2 regions of the Arthrobacter sp. Ha26 genome follow, and region 2 is predicted to be linked to the other one. Evidence: predicted binding sites of a transcription regulator. Region 2 holds the regulator's gene; the other holds the start of a gene.
The links. Region 2 encodes Rex, which represses fermentation and respiration genes when NADH is low (regulators of the CRP and FNR family bind a similar motif). Its sites were predicted from a motif close to CTTGTGAANNNNTTCACAAG; they were not measured.
Positions count from the first base shown of each region.

Region 1: a site for Rex is predicted at 3,298-3,317, ahead of AC5RVY_RS16625 (glyceraldehyde-3-phosphate dehydrogenase). Genes of this name have one in related genera too.

Region 1 is NZ_JBNHGX010000007.1:192,413-198,962, reverse strand. Features, by position in the region: gene def (peptide deformylase) at 1-327, shown strand, start outside; gene AC5RVY_RS16635 (HNH endonuclease family protein) at 403-1,200, opposite strand; gene AC5RVY_RS16630 (hypothetical protein) at 1,317-1,526, opposite strand; gene AC5RVY_RS16625 (glyceraldehyde-3-phosphate dehydrogenase) at 1,604-3,082, opposite strand; gene AC5RVY_RS16620 (TspO/MBR family protein) at 3,340-3,882, opposite strand; RNA gene rnpB (RNase P RNA component class A) at 3,929-4,321, opposite strand; gene AC5RVY_RS16610 (YaaA family protein) at 4,377-5,141, shown strand; gene AC5RVY_RS16605 (zinc ribbon domain-containing protein) at 5,151-5,888, opposite strand; gene AC5RVY_RS16600 (Nif3-like dinuclear metal center hexameric protein) at 6,021-6,550, opposite strand, start outside.
Region 2 is NZ_JBNHGX010000001.1:654,540-661,089, forward strand. Features, by position in the region: gene AC5RVY_RS03120 (YceI family protein) at 1-98, shown strand, start outside; gene AC5RVY_RS03125 (hypothetical protein) at 198-674, shown strand; gene AC5RVY_RS03130 (hypothetical protein) at 858-1,631, shown strand; gene AC5RVY_RS03135 (redox-sensing transcriptional repressor Rex) at 1,683-2,387, opposite strand; gene AC5RVY_RS03140 (glutaredoxin family protein) at 2,507-2,761, opposite strand; gene AC5RVY_RS03145 (HAD family hydrolase) at 2,839-3,657, shown strand; gene AC5RVY_RS03150 (30S ribosomal protein bS22) at 3,742-3,840, opposite strand; gene AC5RVY_RS03155 (helix-turn-helix domain-containing protein) at 4,031-4,243, opposite strand; gene AC5RVY_RS03160 (3-deoxy-7-phosphoheptulonate synthase) at 4,399-5,544, opposite strand; gene AC5RVY_RS03165 (glycoside-pentoside-hexuronide (GPH):cation symporter) at 5,760-6,550, opposite strand, start outside.

The sequences.
Region 1 (6,550 bases), on a different contig from region 2:
TCGAAGATCTCCGGCGCCGTCCCCGATCCTGATGAGGAGGAAGAGGGCTGCCTGTCGTTCCCCGGCGGGACGTATCCGCTCAAGCGTGCCGAGTGGGCGCGTGTGGAGGGGTTTGACGGATTTGGCCAGCCGGTGAAGTTTGAAGCTACAGGCTGGTTTGCCCGGGTCATCCAGCACGAGTACGACCACCTTGACGGCAAGCTCTACGTCAACCGCCTCATGGACCGCTATGCGCGGAAAGCGCTGAAGCAGGCCAAGAAAAACGGCTGGGGAGTTCCAGGGCTGACTTGGATGCCGGGTGTGGACCCGGACCCCTTCGGCCATTAGGCCCGACGGCGAAGGGTCGCCTGGCTGCCCGGGCCCGGCGAAGCATGAGGGTCAGAAGGGTGTATACGGCTGTGCTTAGCGGGCTGAAACAGTCTTCTGGTCCGGGCAGGCCCCCAGGACCCGCTTCATCGCATCCTTTTCCGCTTCCGTGACCCACAGGCCGTATGCCGCCTTGACGGAAATCTGGCGCGCCACGTAGTGGCAGCGGATCGACGTGTTTTTCGGCAGCCAGGTGGCGGCGTCGCCGGCGCTTTTCTGCTGGTTCGCCGGGCCGTCCGCGGCGATGAGGTTCAGCGGATCATTGGCAAGGCTCTGCCGCTGCGCGGCAGTCAACCCCTGGGCGCCCTTTTGCCAGGCGTCCCCCAGGGCGACCACGTGGTCGATCTGGACGGCACGGCTGCTGTCGGAGCCGCGCCGGAAGTCCACGAACTGCCCGGTGTAGGGCTCCTGGAAGGAACCTGCCGCCACCCGGCACTTGGAGCCTTCGACGAACACCACACCGGCCAGGTCCCGCCGAAGGATGTCGTTGCGGGTGTCGCAGCCGTTCCGGTCAACGTCCTGCCAGGCCTGGCCAAAGGCCTCGCGGTCGTAGCTGTCCTTGGCGGACCGCCCCTTTACGGCGAGGCCGTCCAAAGCGGAGAGCGCAGTGCCGTCGGGCACTGGGTGTACCGGCACCACGGGTTTCATCCAGGCCGGTTCGAACACCGGCGCCTCGGTGGGCCCGGACGCGGCAGGCTGCGCTGCCGCAAACTGTCCGTCAGTGAAGAACCAGAACAGTGCCGCGAGGGCGGAGACCGCGGCGACAGCCAGGATTGCCCATGCCTGCCGGGAACGGAGGCGGGCCCGTCGGTAGGCGTCCCAGCTCACGGTCATGGGGTTCCCGCCCTTCCGGTGACGTCATGCACCAGAAGAGCCTAGGACACCAGACTGCCATTGCCCGCGATATCCACACTGTGGAGGGCGAGTGAAAGGTCACATCGGGGCGGTGGCTACTGCTCCCGGATAACCCGGCGCAGGTCCTCCTCGGCAATGGCGAGGAGTCCCTCAAGCTGGCGCACCCGGTCCTCACTGACGTCGCCCGTCGCGTGGGCAGCTCTGGCCCCCTCGAGCAGCCGCACCGCTTCTTTATGGTTGGCCTTGGCCACATCCAAGGCGTGTTCCAAGGTGGTCTCGTGCTGGATTGTCGTTTCTTTTTCCATGGCACCAGTCTGGTCCCGTTTCCCGGCTGATTCCAGCGAATCAGCCGGGAATTCCCGGGGAACCCGGGCCCGTGGGATCAGACCGCGATCGCTGCCAGGGCCGCGGCGGTTTCCTTGGCGGGGAACGACGGCGGGTTGACGCCGGCCATTTCCTCCATCACCCGGACAACCTGGCAGCTGTAGCCGAACTCGTTGTCGTACCAGACGTAGAGCACCAGGTTCTTCTCGGTCGAAACAGTGGCGAGGCCGTCCACGATGCCGGCGCGGCGGGAACCGACGAAGTCGGTGGAGACCACCTCGGGCGAATCGATGTAGTCAATCTGCTTGCGCAGGTCCGAATGCAAGGACATCTCGCGCAGGTAGTTGTTGACCTCGTCCTTGGTGGTTCCGTTTTCCAGGCTGAGGTTCAGGATGGCCAGCGAGACATCCGGGGTGGGGACGCGGATGGAGCTGCCGGTGAGCTTGCCCAGCAGTTCAGGCAGTGCCTTGGCCACGGCCTTGGCGGCACCGGTTTCGGTGATGACCATGTTCAGCGCTGCCGAGCGGCCGCGGCGGTCGCCCTTGTGGAAGTTGTCGATCAGGTTCTGGTCGTTGGTGAAGGAGTGGACCGTCTCGACGTGGCCGTGGATTACGCCGAACTTGTCATTGATGGCCTTCAGGACCGGGGTGATGGCGTTGGTGGTGCAGGAGGCAGCGGACACAATCCGGTCGGTGTCCTCGATGCTGCGGTGGTTGATGCCATGGACGATGTTCTTCAGCTCGCCCTTGCCCGGCGCGGTCAGCAGTACCCGTGCCACGCCCTTGCTCTGCAGGTGCTGGGACAGGCCCTCGGCGTCGCGCCAGCGGCCGGTGTTGTCCACCACCAGGGCATTGTTGATGCCGAAAGCGGTGTAGTCGATGGTGGCGGGGTTGTCCGAGTAGATGACCTGCACCTGGACACCGTTGGCGGTGATGGTGTTGGCTTCCTCGTCGATGCGGATGGTGCCTTCGAAGGAACCGTGCACCGAGTCGCGGCGAAGGAGGCTGGCGCGCTTGGACAGGTCGTTGTCCGAACCCTTCCGTACCACGATGGCTCGCAGCCGCAGGCCGTGGCCGCCGCCCGCCTTTTCGATCAGGAGGCGGGCCAGGAGCCGGCCGATGCGGCCGAAGCCGTAGAGCACAACATCGGTGCTGGTGCGGTCGTCGCCGCCGCGCTTGCCCACGATCTCAGCAAGCTCTTCGCGGAGGAACTCTTCCAGGGTGGCGTCGCCGCCCTCTTCCTTGAACTTCTGGTTCAGGCGGGCGATGTCGATCGCGGCTGCGCCAAGTTCCAGCTGCGCCAGGGTGTTCAGCAGCGGGGCCGTCTCCTCCAGGAGCAGTTCGTCCTTGCTCATCCGGCGGGCGAAGCGGTGCGCCTTGAGGATGTTCATGGTGGACTTGTTGATCAGGCTACGGCCATGGATGCTCGTGACCACGTTGTTTTCGCGGTACAGCCGGCCGATCACCGGAATCATGGCCTCGGCAAGAGCCTCCCGGCCCATCCACGTATCAAGACAAGAATCTGACGTCTGGCTCACAGAAATACCTTCCTCGGTTCAGCCGTGTACGTCCTCGTGCACGGATGTCGGCCACCTGATGATGTCCAGGGGCGCCGGCGTCTTCGGGATTTGGCCCCCAGGCGCCTGGAGCGTGTGCAAAGAAAAACCACCGGCTGCGAACGCAACTCCGGCGGAAGAACTCCTACGTCCGCTATCCATTCTAAATTGGCGAACCGTCCCGGAAAGGCCAGCCCCGCGTGAAATCACTCACACAGGTGCCGGAGTTTGCAGCAGGCTTAGTTGTTCAGCGCGGAATACAGGTTGAGGCTGGCAGAAAACAGCACCCACGAAAGGTAGGGCAGCACCAGCAGTCCTGCCCAGGTCTGGACCGGACCAACCTGCAGGATCAGCAGCCCCAGGACACCGGCCAATGTACAGATGACGGCGAAGGCCAGCCACAGGGCAGCGGCACCGAGCACGGGGTACAAGGCGAAGAATACGAATGGCCATGCCAGGTTCAGCACCAGCTGCAGTCCGTAGGAGAGGGCCACAGGCCCCGTCAGCGCTCCCCTGCGCCAGACCAGCCACGCGGACAGCCCAATAAAGGCATAGAGTCCGATCCACACTGTCCGGAACATCCACCCTGCAGGCATCCATGGAGCCTTGGCCGACCCGGCGAACCAGCCGTTTGAGTGGAGGATGATCGGGATGGAGGCGAGCACGCACACCGCGTAGGAAAGCCCGAGGAACGCGGCCAGGGCAGCCACTTGCCTGCCCGCTGAGGGGGCGGACCGGAGCGCAGGGTCCGGGGCGGATTGTCCATCAGTTTCAGCAGGCACGGTCCAGCTTCCCCAACACAGCTTCCAAGGTCAAACCGGAAATAAATGGATGGGACAGCCGATACGCCGGGTTCTGTGCCTCCCCTCCCGTTACCGGAAAGGGAGCGGCGGCCATCCATCTACGAGTACCGTTGCCGGCACCCTCCAGCGGCCTACCCGGACACTCGGGCGAGCAGCCCTCGAACGTGCCCTGTCTGGCCTTGCTCCGGGTGGGGTTTACCTAGCCTTCCCGGTCACCCGGGAAGCTGGTGGTCTCTTACACCACCGTTTCACCCTTACCTGTTTCGTGCCGCTTTCAAACCGGCGCGACCCAGGCGGTCTGTTTTCTGTGGCACTGGCCTGCGGGTTACCCCGAGTGGGCGTTACCCACCACCCTGCTCTGTGGAGCCCGGACGTTCCTCGAGCCACTTTCGTGACGCGCGGCCGCCTGGCTGTCCCATCCGCCTCCAGTCTACCGGCGACGGCTGCTCTCCCTGCGCCGGTAGGATCGGACGGTGCTGATTCTCCTTCCCCCTTCCGAAGGCAAGACGCCCGCGGTCCGCGGATCCGCCGTCGACTGGCCTTCCCTCAGCTTCCCGCAGCTGAACACCTACCGGGCCAAAGTGCTGGACGCGCTAGGCACCGTGAGCGCGCATGAGGATGCCCTCGCCCTGCTGGGTGTCGGAGCGTCGCTGAAGGACGACGTCGAGCGCAATACCCGGCTGCACGCGGAACCGGCGGCTCCGGCCCACCACATCTATTCAGGGGTTCTGTACGACGCCCTGGGGTACAAGTCCCTCACGCCTGCGCAGCGCCGAAAGGCGGACGCGTCGGTGCTGGTCATATCGGCACTCTGGGGAGCCATCCGCTTTGGCGACAGCGTTCCCGCCTACCGGCTGTCCATGGGGACGGCACTGCCCGACGTCGGACGCCTCGCCTCATTCTGGAAGCCGCAGCTCTCGGAAGTACTGGCAGAGTCCGTTGCCGGGCACCTGCTCGTGGACTGCCGTTCCAGCACGTACGCCGCAGCGTGGACTCCCCCGGCGGCGCAGACCGTGACCGTCAACGTCTTTACCGAGGTAAACGGCTCCCGCAAGGTGGTGAGCCACTTTGCGAAGCACACCCGCGGCGAGCTGGCCCGGCACCTGCTGGCACGGCGAGGCAAAGCCCCGGCAACGGCGTCGGACCTCCTGAAGGCCAGCCGTGAGAAGTGGGACGCTGAACTCGTGGCGGGTTCGGCGCGGAAACCCCACGCGCTGAACATCATCCTGCCGAACTGACCGGTTTGGTCAGACCCATTCCTCCGAACGGACCAGGATGGCGCCGGAATCGGGGCAAAACACGATGTCGTCCGGCGCCGCGGCCTTGATCTCGGCGAGGTCACCCGGGCTCAGCCTCATTCCGGAGGCTTCGGAGGTGCCGTGGAAGAGCCGGGCCGCGCCAACACCACGCTTGGCCAAGGTTTTTTCGTAAACGGCGAGCATTCCCGCGTCGATCCCGCCCGCGAATTCGGCCCGACGGGTGCGCAGGCCGGCAGCTTCCATCTCCACCTCCGCCAGCGCTGCATCCAGCTCGGCACGGATGCCGCCAAACGATCCCTGGATGTCATCCACGATGGCCTGCTGGGCCGCCTGTTTGGCGCGGAGAGTGTCAAGCTTCTCGAGGACTTCGAGCTCAACGTCCTCGAGGTCCGAGCGGCGCTTGTTGAGGGAGACAATGTCCTTCTGCAGGGCCACGAGATCCTTGGAGAGGCCAGTGCCGCTGTTCAGCCGGGCCTCGTCACGTTCGATCCGGGAGGCAACCTGCTCCACGTCCGCCTCGGCGCGCTTCAACTCCAACTCGGCATCGTGCACGGCCACCTTGGCGGCGCCCAGTTCACCGTTGGCGACGGAAAGGGCGGCTTCGAGGTCCTTGATCCGGGGATCGTTTTCCAGCGAGCGGCGGCGGTTGGCGAGTGACTTCAGCCTGGCGTCCAGCCCCTGCAGCTCAAGCAACTTCAACTGTTCCGCCGGTGCTGCCTTCGCCACTGTTACCTCCGCTTGCTCCCTGCCGGCCGAAACCGGGCACCGTTCCGGCGCTTCCTAGACTCTAGTGCCTGTCCCGCTCACTTGCCCCGCTGCGTCCCCACGGCTCCCGCTGGCGGGCCTCGCCTGCCGGGCTTAGCCCGGAGTCAGGATGAAGTCCCACGGATCGCTGTTGGTGGTGCTGACCTGGATTTCCACCTCGTGGCCCTGGTCAGCAAGGACGTTGCCCAGGGCAGCCGCCGCGGCCGGCAGCCACAGCCATTCGCTGGCAAAGTGCGACACATCCACCAGGTAGGGCCGGCCGTTCCGTGCAGCTTCCCTGGCCTCGGAGGCGGGGTGGTGGCGCAGGTCGGCGGTGACATAGACGTCGGCATTGCTGGCGCGCACCTCATTGAACAATGAGTCCCCGGCGCCCCCACACACGGCAATCCGGCGCACCAGGCCGTCCTTGTCCCCGGAGACGCGCACTCCCCCGGCGACCGAGGGCAGGATGCCAAAAACGCGGGCGGCGAAATCCCCCAGGGTCATGGCCTCGGCCAGGTTCCCCACGCGGCCGATCCCTTCTTCCGGGAGGCCGTTGGCAGCCCCGGTGAGCGGGACGGTGTCCTGCAGTCCCAGGGCGTCCGCGAGCACGTCCGAAACGCCCCCGACGGCGGAATCACCGT
Region 2 (6,550 bases):
GCCTCACCTGGAACGCTGTCCTCGAGACCGGCGGCGTCCTGGTGAGCGACAAGGTTGCCATCAACCTCGAACTGGCCTTCATCGCCCCCGCGGCCTAATCACGAATCACGCCGGAACCCCGGCACCGGCTTCTCCAGCCGGTGCCGGGGTTTTCGCCTTAACCCGTGCCGCCCTGGGCCGGGACTACAGTGATGGCCATGAGCAACTTCGAGAATGCCAGGCCGCGCGCCGGTTTCGCCGCAATGCTTTCGGTGGCCGGCCTTCCCACCGCGCTCAAGGTCTCGTTCTGGATCTGGTTCATTGGCGGGCTCCTCGGCCTGCTCGGCGGGCTGCTGGGAATGATGGCCTCGCTGACGCTCTTTGCCGCAGCACCGGCCGCCGCCGTCGGGGTCCTGTTGCTGATGCTGCTGGCCGCCGCCGTAGGCACCGCGCAAATAGTCTTTGCACTGCGGATGAAAGAAGGAAAGCAGTGGGCGCGGCTCGCCCTCACGGTCCTGACCGCCGTCACCCTGGTCCTTGCCGTGGCCAACCTGGCCATGCGTGTGGGACAAGGCGGCAACTGGGCAGGCTTCCTGATCAGCCTTGCAGCAACAATCCTGTTGTGGCTGCCCCGTTCACAGGCATGGTTCGACGCTGCCCGCACGGGCAGGGGCACCGGGGCAGGTGCCAACTGAGCAGCACGGCCGGCCGCAGCTGATTCGGCAGGGACATCCGCGGAACGGCGGGCGGAATACCTCCTTCGAATGACCCCCAAGCGTCCGGTCCGGGGGTACGGTGGACTTAAGCCATGCTGGGGGTAGGGCGCAGGACCGAAACCCGGCAGCCCACCTGAATCCCGACATGCAGAAGGACAGCTCATGAGTAATCCTCCAGTCCCGCCCCCCGTGCCCAACGGCCCCGAGCAGGGCAACCAGCAGCCGCGCTACGGTGAAAACGCTCCCCAGTACGGTCAGCAATCAGGGCAGAACGCGCCACAGTACGGTCAGAACCCGCCCCAGTACGGCCAGTCCGGCGTACCGCAGTACGGGCAGAACGCTCCCCAGTATGGCCAGAACCCGCCGCAGGCCCCCGGTTATGGACAGCAGCCGTACGGTCAGCAGCCCTACGGCCAGTCCCCTTACGCGCAGTACCCGTCAGAGCAGCCCCAGCCCACCGGCAGCAACGGCGTCCCTCAGCTGGTCAACATTTCGTTCTGGCTGCTGATCGCTTCCGCCGCGATTTTCGTCATCTCGTTGCTCACCGGACTCACCCAGCTTGACAACCCCGCCTTCCGCCAGGCTTTTGAGGACCAGATGGCGGCCGGTGGTGCCAGTGGAATCACTTACGAAGACATCAAGGGCGTCATCGCCGGCACCCTGGTGGTGTTCGCGATCATCGGCGCAGCGCTGTACCTGCTGGTGGCATTCTTCGTCAGGAAGGGCAAGAACTGGGCCCGCATCCTGGGCACCGTGTTCGCCGCGCTGTCCATCTTCGGCCTGTTCGGTGTTCCTACACTCGGCACCGTGGGAACCCTTCTGGGGATTGCCGCCATCGTCCTGCTGTACCTGCCGGCGTCGGCTCCCTACTTCCGCAAGCAACAGCCCTTTGCCAACCCGTACGGCGGCGGCCTGGGCAACCCTTACGGGCGGTAACCACAGCACTTCCCACCCCTGCGGGCGTGGGTCCCGGAACTGCCGGAGCGATCAGGCAGTCTGACCCGGGGCCTGCGCCCGTTGTGCGTGGTAGGCCAGGATCTGCAGTTCAGTAGCCATGTCCACCTTGCGGAGATTGACCCCCTCGGGTACCTGAAGCATCACGGGTGCGAAGCTGAGGATACTGTGCACGCCGGCTGCCACCACCCGGTCGCAGACGTCCTGCGCCACAGCGGCCGGCAGCGCGAGGACCACCATGTTGGCGCCGGTCCGGTGCAGTACAGTTTCCATGTCCGCCACGTCACTCACCCGCAGCCAACCCACCTCGTTGCCCACCACCATCTGATCGGCGTCGAAAATTGCCACGACGTCGAAACCGCGGGATTCGAACCCGCCGTACCGTGCCAGCGCCTTGCCCAGGTTGCCGGCGCCGACGATTGCGACCTTCCAGTCATGCGTCAAGCCAAGGGCCGCAGCAATGTGCCGGCTCAGGTACTGGACTTCGTAGCCCACGCCCCGGGTGCCGTAGGAGCCCACATGGGACAAATCCTTGCGCAGGGTGGCGGAACTGACGCCCGAGGCTTCAGCCAGGGATTCGGAGGACACGCGCTCCACACCCTCCGCCAGCAGGGTGTTCAGGGCGCGCAGGTAGAGCGTCAGCCTGGCCACCGCAGCGGGCGGTATCTGTTTGGCCGGAGTGTCCGTGGCGTCCGGCAGGTCCGGGACAGCCTGGGGGGTTGAATCCAGCGAAGCCACCAGCCCCTCCCTCGCATCGCGTTGTGACTCCACTCTAGAGCCCTCCCGCCAAAGCCAACAAAGCAGGGAGCAACAAAGCAGCGGGCAACACAGGGCACGCCATCACCGGCATGGCTCCCCTACCGGGCCATGGCCCGCTGAAGAACGCGTTCCAGCCGGGCCTCGTCGATCTTCCAGAAATCGCGCTGCACACCGTCCACCAGCACCACGGGGATCTCCTCTGCGTAGCGGTCCCGCAGTTCCGGCTGGTTGTCCACCAGCTCTTCGGTCCACTCAAGGCCCAATGAGGCAGTAACCCGCGCCACGGCGTCGCGCGCTTCCTCGCAAAGGTGGCAGTCAGCTTTGGTGACCAGGACGACGTGCGGGGTAGCCATGGGTTAACCGTAGTACCGTTCACGGGGCCCGGCGACGCCGACCGCGCCCAGGCAGGGGATTGACTAGACTCGACTCCATGCCCGAGGAGAAATACGTCGCCGTGGTCACCAAACCGGTTGCTGCGCCGCAGCCCGGCGAGGCGGCGTTCTTCGATGTGGACAATACGCTGATGCGCGGCGCCAGCCTCTTTCATGTGGCCCGGAAGATGCACCAGCGGGGGGCCTTCACCCTTGCCCAGGCAGCGGGTTTCGCCTGGAAGCAGTTCAAGTTCGTGGCCCGCGGCGAAAACATGGACGACGTCCACGCGGTCCGCGACTCTGCCCTCACGCTGGCGGCGGGGATCACCGTGGATGATGTGAAGGCCCTGGGCGAGGAAGTCTACGACGAGATGATCGCGTCCAGGATCTGGCCCGGCGCGAAGGCCCTGGCCGAGCAGCACCTGCGGGTGGGCCGGCGCGTGTGGCTGGTGACGGCCACCCCTATCGAGGTTGCCACCGTGATCTCCACCCGGCTGGGCCTCACCGGTGCGCTGGGCACGGTGGGGGAAATCTCGGACGGCATGTACACCGGACGGCTTGTGGGAGACATCCTGCATGGCTCCGCCAAGGCAGTGGCTGTCCAGGAGATCGCCGACGCCGAGGAGCTGGACCTGAAGCGCTGCTGGGCCTACAGCGACTCCTTCAACGACATCCCGTTGCTCACCCTCGTGGGCCACCCGGTGGCCATCAACCCAGATGCACGCCTGCGCCGCCACGCCCGCGACCACAACTGGCCTGTCTACGACTTCCGCGCCGGCCGCCGCGCAGCCACGCTCGGCCTGAAGGCGGCCACGGCCGGCGGCGCCGTCTACGGTCTGTGGAAAGGCTTCGCCCGGATCCGCGGGCCGCGCGTCTAGGCAGCGCTACTCAGTTGGGCCGGAAAACAGAAATGCCCGCCGCCTCGGAAGGCGACGGGCATTTCCACGCTGTTTGAAGTATCTCTACTTCTTGTTGCGGCGCTGGTGACGGGTCTTGCGAAGCAGCTTGCGGTGCTTCTTCTTGGCCATACGCTTGCGACGCTTCTTGATAACTGAACCCACGAAAGTTCCTTACAAACTAGATGCAGTACCTGTCTGATGGAGAAGGTTCGTGGACAGAGCTACGAACTGAACAACTGACAGATTCTTACAATGACGTAAAACGTTCCTTAACAGGGTACCGCCTATCCGGGGCGGCTTCTGACCGCCCTGGCTCCCACCGGCGGAAATGCGGGTTTTTGCTAGGTAACGGTCAGGCGGTTTCCGTGTGGCCGTCCACCACAGCACCCTTGAGGTACTGCTCCACGGCGTTCTCGGGTACCCGGTAGGAGCGGCCGAACCGCACTGCCGGCATCTCGCCGGCGTGGACAAGCCGGTACACGGTCATTTTGGAGACACGCATGACCTGGGCTACTTCTGCCACGGTCAGGAACTTCGCGTTGGAGAAGTTCTGTTCTGCCGACATTTCCCTATTTCCTTTGCTGACGGATGGACAACAGTGACCCCAGGTACATGCCAATGCGGTGTTCCGATGCTGAGCCATCCACCAACCACCTACCTAGATACTCTAGATGTTCGTGTGGCAGATGTGAAAGTAGTGTGCTCCCCTATTTCACTCCCCTAATTGGCCGCACGGCGCTTGCGTGCAGAAGCCGCCAATTGGCCCAGTACGGAAACGGAGACGTCCCAATCCATGCACGCATCGGTCACGCTCTGGCCGTAGACCAGTTCAGTGCGGCCCGCGGCATGCTCGGCAACGTCGAGGTTCTGGGCCCCGCCCACCAGGAAGCTCTCCAGCATGACACCGGCAATGGCCTGGGCTGAGGCGCCGCCGTCCTCGAGCTGCGCACCGATTTCCAGCGCCACTTCAGCCTGCCGGTGGTGGCTCTTGCCGCTGTTGGCGTGGCTTGCGTCCACGATCAGGCGCGGGTTCAGCTGCTTGCCGGCAAGCTTGGCGGAGGCAGCTTCGACGTCCGCCGCGGAGTAGTTCGGCCCCTTGCGTCCGCCGCGGAGGATGACGTGGGTGTCCGGGTTTCCGGCGGTGGCCACCAGGGCTGCCCGTCCGTCGCCGTCGATGCCCAGGAACGCCTGGGCTGCCGCGGCGGCACCGCAGGCGTCAATCGCCACCTGGAGGTCGCCGTCGGTCCCGTTCTTGAAACCGATGGGCATGGACAGGCCGGAAGCGAGCTGCCGGTGGATCTGGCTTTCGGTGGTGCGCGCCCCGATGGCGCCCCAGGAGATGAGGTCCGCCATGTACTGCGGGCTGATCGGCTCGAGGAATTCGGTGGCAGTGGGCAGTCCGAGCGTGGTGACCTGCTGCAGGAAGTGCCGGGCGGTGCGCAGGCCGGTGACCATGTCGTGGCTGCCGTCCAGCCGCGGATCGTTGATCAGGCCCTTCCAGCCAACAGTAGTGCGGGGCTTTTCGAAGTAGGTCCGCATCACGATCAGCAGGTCTTCCTTGTGCTTTTCGGCCTGGCTGACCAGCCGCCGGGCGTATTCCAGCCCTGCCTTGGGATCGTGGATGGAGCAGGGCCCCACGATCACCAGCAGGCGGTCGTCCACGCCGTCCATGATGGCGCGCACTTCATCGCGTCCGCGTTCGACGACGCCTGCCACCTGGGCTGCCAGCGGCAGTTCCGCGATGAGTTCCTGTGGCGTGGGCAACGGAGTGAATTCGCTGACGCGCAGGTTGGATGTGGACTTTGCCGTCGCTTCCGTGCGCGGGTTGCCGGCGGCTGTGTGTGCGGGGGCTGTTGCGGTGCTCATTGTGCGGGTCCTGTTCCAGAAGGGAAGCGGGCCCAGTCAGAACCCGCCGGAGAAACGGCGAAGGGCAGAGAATGATCTCTGCCCTGTTGGCTCTGAAGGAAAGTTGGATGCGTGTCAGTTAGACGCGGGCCCCTCCAGAGCCAACGAAAAATACGCATACCAACGGTTTGTCATGCCATGAACCATAACCGGAAGCAGCCGCCTCCGCAAAAGTGTTACGCCTCGTCACGGGAGAGGCCCGCCACCAGCTCTGCGTGCTTCTGGTCCGTGAGGTGGTACCAGTGCATGATGCCGACGGCGGCCAGCACCAGCATTCCGGGCAGCAGGCCTGCCGCTGCCCGGATGGCAAGGGTGGCGGCACTGGAGTGTGCCGCCGTGCCCGAAACATAGCCGCCCCAGGCCAGGGAGAAGGCCACCAGGCCGCCGCCGAATCCCATGCCCAGCTTCCTCGTGGCTGCCAGGAGTGCGTAGTTGATGCCCTGGACCCGCACACCGGTTTTCCACTCGCCGTATTCCACGGTGTCAGCGATCAGCGCCCAGGTGAGGATGCTGACCGACGCCGACGCCAGCAGCCCCAGGACGAGTCCTGCCAGACCGAGGAACGGTGCGTCCGCGGGTGCCAGGAACACGAACAGCCCGCCCAGCACCCCCAGCCCGCCGCCGGCACTGTAGACCGCACGCTTGCCCCATCGGGACACCGGGCGTGGCATCAGGACGGCCACCGTGAGGGTGATGGCCACTTGCGCGCCGGCCATCACGGGGAACAGGTCCACCCGGGAGAGGACGTCCCGCAGGTAGTAGAACTGCGCGGCGCCGGTGGCGGACGTGCCTGTTACGAAGAGTATGGAGCTGAGGCACAGAATCACCAGCGGCGAATTGGCCTTCAGGGCGGTGATGCTTTGGCTGAGGGTGATTCTGGGGACGCTGCCGGCACTCCGCTCCACGCAAACTGCACCGGTGAAGAAATACAGTCCGGAACCGAGGACCGCGAATGCCAGGGTCAGCC